2 regions of the Xanthobacter pseudotagetidis genome follow, and region 2 is predicted to be linked to the other one. Evidence: predicted binding sites of a transcription regulator. Region 2 holds the regulator's gene; the other holds the start of a gene.
The links. The regulator LexA, encoded in region 2, represses DNA repair genes until DNA is damaged. The targets are predictions, from matches to a motif close to TGTTCNNNNTGTGTTCNG.

Region 1: a site for LexA is predicted at 2,089-2,106, ahead of V5F67_RS00855 (metallopeptidase family protein). Genes of this name have one in related genera too.

What each region holds. Positions count from the first base shown of each region.
Region 1 covers NZ_CM195534.1:179,865-183,271, forward strand. The annotation lists gene V5F67_RS00845 (hypothetical protein) at 41-208, shown strand; gene leuC (3-isopropylmalate dehydratase large subunit) at 288-1,712, shown strand; gene V5F67_RS00855 (metallopeptidase family protein) at 2,191-2,613, shown strand; gene V5F67_RS00860 (cytochrome b) at 2,673-3,227, shown strand; gene leuD (3-isopropylmalate dehydratase small subunit) at 3,329-3,407, shown strand, end outside.
Region 2 covers NZ_CM195534.1:3,077,166-3,080,572, forward strand. The annotation lists gene moaC (cyclic pyranopterin monophosphate synthase MoaC) at 1-273, shown strand, start outside; gene V5F67_RS14105 (molybdopterin molybdotransferase MoeA) at 291-1,505, shown strand; gene lexA (transcriptional repressor LexA) at 1,676-2,386, shown strand; gene V5F67_RS14115 (ComEC/Rec2 family competence protein) at 2,555-3,407, opposite strand, start outside.

The DNA.
Region 1 (3,407 bases), 1.9 Mb from region 2:
AAGATTGTCGCCGCACAGTGGAACTGCTACAAAGCGCTCCATGTCCATGACCGTGCCCGCTTCTGCCCTGTCCCGGGCGGCCTTCTGCGCCGCCGGACCGTTCGCGCGCACCACCATGGAATTTGCCGCGGTGCCCGATCATGTGCGCCTGCCCGGCCGGTTCTTCGGACGCTTCACCACCGCCGCCTCGGCGGTGCTTCGTCGCTGACGACCTTCTCCTTCCCCGCAGCCAAGATCATCCGCCCGGCCGCGTTCGCGCGCGCGGGCATCCTTAAGGGACAGATCCCATGAACGCACCCGTCGGCGGCCCCCGCACCCTGTACGACAAGATCTTCGACGACCACGTGGTCGAGCGCCAGGCGGACGGCACCTGCCTGCTCTACATCGACCGCCACCTGGTCCACGAGGTGACCAGCCCGCAGGCCTTCGAGGGCCTGCGCGTGTCCGGCCGCAAGGTGCGCGCGCCGGCCAAGACGCTGGCGGTGGTGGACCACAACATCCCCACCACAGACCGCACGCTGCCGAACCCGGACCCGGAAAGCGTGGCGCAGATCGCGGCGCTAGCCGAGAACGTCAAGGAATTCGGCATCGAATACTATGACGGACTCGACAAGCGCCAGGGCATCGTCCACGTGATCGGCCCGGAGCAGGGATTCACCCTGCCCGGCACCACCATCGTCTGCGGCGACAGCCACACCTCGACCCACGGCGCCTTCGGCGCGCTCGCCCACGGCATCGGCACCTCGGAGGTGGAGCACGTGCTCGCCACCCAGACGCTGATCCAGAAGAAGGCCAAGAACATGCGCGTCACCGTCGACGGCAAGCTGCCGCACGGCGTGGGCGCGAAGGACATCATCCTCTCGATCATCGGCACCATCGGCACCGCCGGCGGCACCGGCTACGTGATCGAGTATGCAGGCGAGGCCATGCGCTCCCTCTCCATGGAAGGGCGCATGACGGTGTGCAACATGTCCATCGAGGGCGGCGCGCGCGCCGGCATGGTGGCGCCGGACGAGAAGACCTACGCCTATCTCGAAGGCCGCCCCAAGAGCCCCAGGGGCGCCGACTGGGACGCGGCGCGGCGCTACTGGGACACGCTGCGCACGGACGAGGGCGCCTATTTCGACACCGAGCTCAAGCTCGACGCGGCCAGCCTGCCGCCGATCGTCTCCTGGGGCACGAGCCCCGAGGACGTGATCTCCATCGAAGGCGTGGTGCCTGACCCGGAGCAGATCGCCGACGAGGTGAAGCGCGCCGCCAAGCACCGCGCGCTCGCTTACATGGGCCTCACCGCCGGCACCAAGATCACCGACATCCCGGTCAACCGGGTGTTCATCGGCTCCTGCACCAACTCGCGCATCGAGGACCTGCGCGTGGTGGCGAAGATGGTCGCCGGCCAGAAGGTGAACCCGAACGTCGCCGCCATGATCGTGCCCGGCTCCGGCATCGTGAAGGAGCAGGCGGAGGCCGAGGGCCTCGACAAGATCTTCCTGGCGGCGGGCTTCGACTGGCGCGAGCCGGGCTGCTCCATGTGCCTCGCCATGAATGCCGACCGGCTGTCCCCGGAGGAGCGCTGCGCCTCCACCTCGAACCGCAACTTCGAGGGCCGGCAGGGTCCGCGCGGGCGCACCCATCTCGTCTCCCCCGCCATGGCGGCGGCGGCGGCGATCGCCGGCCGCTTCGTGGACGTGCGGACCTGGCCGCAGGGCTGATCGGCGAAACGGTATCGGACGGCCGTCGGCGGGTCCGGCGGCCGGTCCCTGGACTGTTGCAAAAGAAAAACGGGCAACCGAAAGGGTCGCCCGCTTCAATCACAAGATCGTGAAATCGCCGCCTGTGCGAACGGATTTCTAACCGTTCGCCTCCGTGCCGCCCTCACCTGAGCGCGGCGACGAACGCGGACACAGGGGCCGCGCTCGCCTCGTGGGGAGCGAAAAACGCAGCGATTCCAATGATCGTCACCAGCGCACCGGTGACCGCAAGCTTCCGAAGCATGGTCACTCTCCCAAGTCCTAGTCTGCGCCGTCAACGATGCAGACCCATTAAGAGTTCCTTAACCAAACCGGACTGAACGGCGCTTGAGGTCCGCGTTCATAAAGCGTTCAGCGTTGTAACGGTCGCGTGAGTACTCGACCGGACAGGCGCGAATAGTTGTCGTGGAGACCCCGCCCAGGGAGAGGTATCGAAATCATGAGCCCCCCCAATGCCTGGCGCGACCGCGAGGCGCCGAGCCTCGGCGATTTCGAGGAGCTGGCGCGCGAGGCCTTCGCCCGCCTGCCGGAAGGCTTCCGCCGCCTGTGCCGCGACGTGGTGATCCGGGTCGAGGACTTCCCGTCGGAGGAGGTGCTGGAGGCCATGGAGGCGGAGAGCGAGTTCGACCTCCTGGGCCTCTTCCAGGGCATCGGCCGCGCCCAGGACGGCGCCACCGCCCAGACCGGCCAGATGCCGAACATGGTGTTCCTCTATCGCCGGCCCATGCTCGACTACTGGGCCGAGCACGAGGAGACGCTGGGCGGCCTCGTGACCCACGTGCTGGTGCACGAGATCGGCCACCATTTCGGCCTGTCCGACGACGACATGGAGCGGATCGAGGAGATGGCGGATGGGCCTTGATGCCACATGGACCTCGGCGCGCCACAGATTAGAAATGCTCCAAACAATGGGAGCCTGCCATGCCTGCCGATCCGACCCTCACTCGCTATTCCTGCTCCATGCGCGCCCTGCACTGGCTGGTGGCGCTCGCGGTGCTCGTGGTCTACGGGGTCACCTATCTGGAAGCGTTCTTCCCGCGCGGGTCCGTGGGGCGCGCCTACATCTGGTGGACGCACATCTCGGTCGGCCTCGCGCTGATCGCGCTGGTGGCGCTGCGCATCCCCAACCGCCTGCTCGCGCGCCAGCCGGTGCCGTCCGCCGCGCTCTCGCGCCCGGTGCGCATCGCCTCGGAGGCGGCGCACGGGCTGCTCTACCTGCTGCTGATCGCGACCCCGCTGGTGGGAATCTGGCTCGCCTTCCTGCGCGGCGATGCGGTGACCTTCTTCTCGCTGTTCACCTTTCCCTCGCCGATCGCCGCCGACCGCACCTTCGCGCGCGAGATCAAGGAGGTGCACGAATGGCTGGCGAACGCGCTGGTGGCGATCGCCCTCATCCACGCGGCCGCGGCGCTGGTGCACCACTTCGTGCTGAAGGACGACGTGCTCCGCCGCATGCTGCCCGGCCCTTCCCGCTGACCCGGCGGGTGCTGGGCATCGCCCCCGGCGCCTGTTAGGACAAGACCCAAGCGCATGTGCGCACCCAACCCCAAGGACAACGAGAAAAGCCGAGGCCCCACATGGAAAAGTTCACCGTTCTCGAAGGCGTCGCCGCGCCGCTGAAGTTGGTCAATGTCGACACCGACATGATCATCCCCA
Region 2 (3,407 bases):
GAGCTGATTCCGCTCTGCCACCCCCTCATGCTCTCCAAGGTGGAGGTGGAGCTTGCGCCCGATCCCGCTTTGCCCGGCCTGCGCATCACCGCGCGGGTGAAGACCTCCGGCCAGACCGGCGTCGAGATGGAGGCGCTGACGGCGGTCTCGGTGGCGGCCCTCACGGTCTACGACATGGCCAAGGCGGTCGACCGCGCCATGCGGATCGAAGGCGTGCGGCTGATCGAGAAATCCGGCGGGCGCAGCGGCCACTTCCGCGCCGAACCGCTCTGACCCGCGAGGCATCTCCCATGGCACTCATGAGCGTTGCTGAGGCCCTGAGCCTGGTCGCCGGCCCGGTGGAGCCGCTGGCCGAGGAATGGGTGCCGGTCGCCGCCGCCGCCGGCCGGGTGCTCGCCCGCGACCTTCTGGCGAACCGGTCCCAGCCGCCGGCCGACATGTCGGCCATGGACGGCTACGCTGTGCGCGCCGCCGACATCGTCGAGACCCCTTCCCGGCTCCGGGTGATCGGCGAATCCGCCGCCGGGCGGCCGTTCGCGGGCGCGGTGGGGCCGGGCGAATGCACGCGCATCTTCACCGGCGCGGTGCTGCCCGAGGGCACCGACACGGTGGTGATCCAGGAGAACACCGCCCGCGACGGCGACCTGATGACCACCACCGCGCCCACCGCCGCCCTGCGCAATGTCCGCAAGGCCGGCTGTGACTTCGCGAAGGGCGCGCCGGGACTTTCGGCCGGCCACCGGATCACCGCGCGCGACATGATGCTCGCCGCCGCCATGGATCACGCCGAGATCCCCGTCGCGCGGCGCCCGCGCGTGGCGCTGGTACAGACCGGGGACGAGCTGGTGATGCCGGGCCGCGGCACCGGCGCCGACAGCGAGATCGTGGTCTCCAACTCGTTCGGCCTCGCCGCCCTGGCCCGGGCCGCCGGCGCCGAGGTGATGGACCTCGGCGTGGTGCGGGACGACCTCGCCGCCATCCGCGCCGCCATCCGCCAGGCCATGGATGGGGGCGTCGACATCCTGGTCTCCTCCGGCGGCGCCTCGGTGGGCGACCACGATCTGATGGCTCCGGCGCTGAAGGCCGAGCAGGTTGAGCTCGAGGTGCACAAGATCGCGCTGCGCCCCGGAAAGCCGCTGATGTTCGGCCGGCGCGGCGCGTTGCGGGTGCTCGGCCTGCCCGGCAACCCGGTGTCGTCGCACGTCTGCGGGATGCTGTTCCTGGCGCCCTTGATCCGCGCGCTTCAGGGCGAGACCGCGCCGACCTACCGCACCGTTCCGGCCCGGCTCGGCTGCGACATGCCGGCCAATGACTGGCGCATGGACTTCATGCGCGCGACGCTCTCTGACGACGGCGCCGGCGGCCTGCTCGCGACGCCGCTGCCGGTCCAGGACAGTTCCCTGCTCTCGGTGCTCGCGGCGGCCGACGCGCTGCTCGTCCGCGATGCCGACGCGCCCGCCGCCAGCGCGGGGACGCCCTGCCAGGTGATCCTGTTCCAGGACTGAGCGACCCGCGTGGCCGCCTTTACGTCATCTTCACTACTTGCGGAACACAAAAGGAACAGATAGTAGTTGTTCATGATTTGTTTCTTCCCTCCGTTGCGGCGGCGGGGACGGACCGGCGGGATGGGCAAGGGGTGCCCACGGCCGGCGGGCAAGCGGCACGGGGGCGAAGAATGCTGACGCGAAAGCAATATGACCTGCTTCGGTTCATTCATGAGCGCCTCAAGGAAACCGGGGTACCCCCCTCCTTCGACGAGATGAAGGAGGCGCTGGATCTCCGCTCCAAGTCGGGCATCCACCGCCTCATCACCGCATTGGAGGAGCGTGGCTTCATCCGCCGCCTGCCGAACCGGGCGCGGGCGCTGGAAGTGGTGCGGCTGCCGGACAGCGTGGCGCCGGGCCTCGCCGCAGCGCGCGGCGGGCGCGGCTTTTCACCGGCCGTGATCGAAGGCAGCCTCGGCAAGGTGCGCCCGGTGGCCGAGGACGAGGACGGCGGCGGCCAGAGCGTCGCCGTGCCGGTCATGGGCCGGATCGCCGCCGGCACGCCCATCTCCGCCATCCAGTCGCGCAGCCACAACCTCAACATTCCCCCCGAGATGCTGGGCTCCGGCGAGCATTTCGCCCTGGAGGTGCGCGGCGACAGCATGATCGAGGCCGGCATCCTCGACGGCGACACGGTCCTGATCCGCCGCTGCGACAGCGCCGACACCGGCGACATCGTCGTCGCGTTGGTGGACGACGAGGAGGCGACCCTGAAGCGCCTACGCAAGAAGGGGGCCTCCATCGCCCTGGAGGCGGCGAATCCGGCCTACGAGACACGCATTTTCGGCCCCGACCGCGTCCGCATCCAGGGCCGCCTCGTGGGGCTGATGCGCCGCTATTGAGCCGAGCGCCGGCGCTCGGCGCGCGATGTCTCGATGCGATGACTGGACGCGATGTGTGGACGCGATGCCGTGTCCGGAAATGGATCGGCGGCGGCCCGTCGGCGCGGCAAAGCCGGGAAAAGGCTGAGACGTCGAATCGCGCCCTCGGCGCTGGTGCGCCCCATGGCCTCAGCGCGGGTCCGCCGCATCCGCTGCCAGGGCTTCGAGATCGAGGTCATCGGCGGCGTCCTCCTGACTGAGCGCCGGCAGGACCGGCATCCAGGGGCGGTGAAGCGAAGCCGGCCGGGTCGGGACCGCTTTCAGGGCTACCCAGGCGAGGGGGCCCCGCTGCTGCAGCGGGGCGATCATCGGTGCCGTTTCCGGCTCCGGCACGGGGACCGGACGGTTCAGGTCATCCCGCGCGGCGGGCGCGCGGCGGCCAGGGTGCTGCTCCGATGCGGAGGATGGAGGGTTCAGGCCATCCTGCGGGGGACCGTCCTGCGCGGGAGATCGTGCCTGGCGATCGGGTACCGGCGAATCGGGGCCGCCCGCCTCCTCGCCCGCCGGCAGGGCCTCGCCGGTTTGATCCCGATCCGCGCTGCGCATGCCGTGTGCGGCGGTGTCCATGCCGGCTTCCGAGATCTCCGGGTCCGGGATTGCGCCGCCGCGTCGAATCTCGGGCCGGCGCCCCTCCTCATGCCAGTCCGTGCCGGCGCGCGCCGCATCCGCTCCCGCCTGAGGCAGGAAGGCCAGCGTCCCGGTGCGCTCCAGGATCGCCGGCGTGATCACCCGCGCCGGGCACGCATGTGGCGCCGCATCGCGGGTGACGACGATGCGGGCTGTCAGGCAATCGGCCGCCAGGCCTTCGGCGCGGCGCGACACGGCGATGGCGCCACCGCTCGGCAGCGGCGCGACGCAGCCCGTGGGGTCGCAGGCGAAGGCCGCGGCGAGCGCCGGGTCGTCGGCGCTGCGCCGGTCGCCCTCGCGCGTCAGCCATTGCTCGGCGATCAGGCGGTGGGCGCGCGCGCCGATGACCGACAGC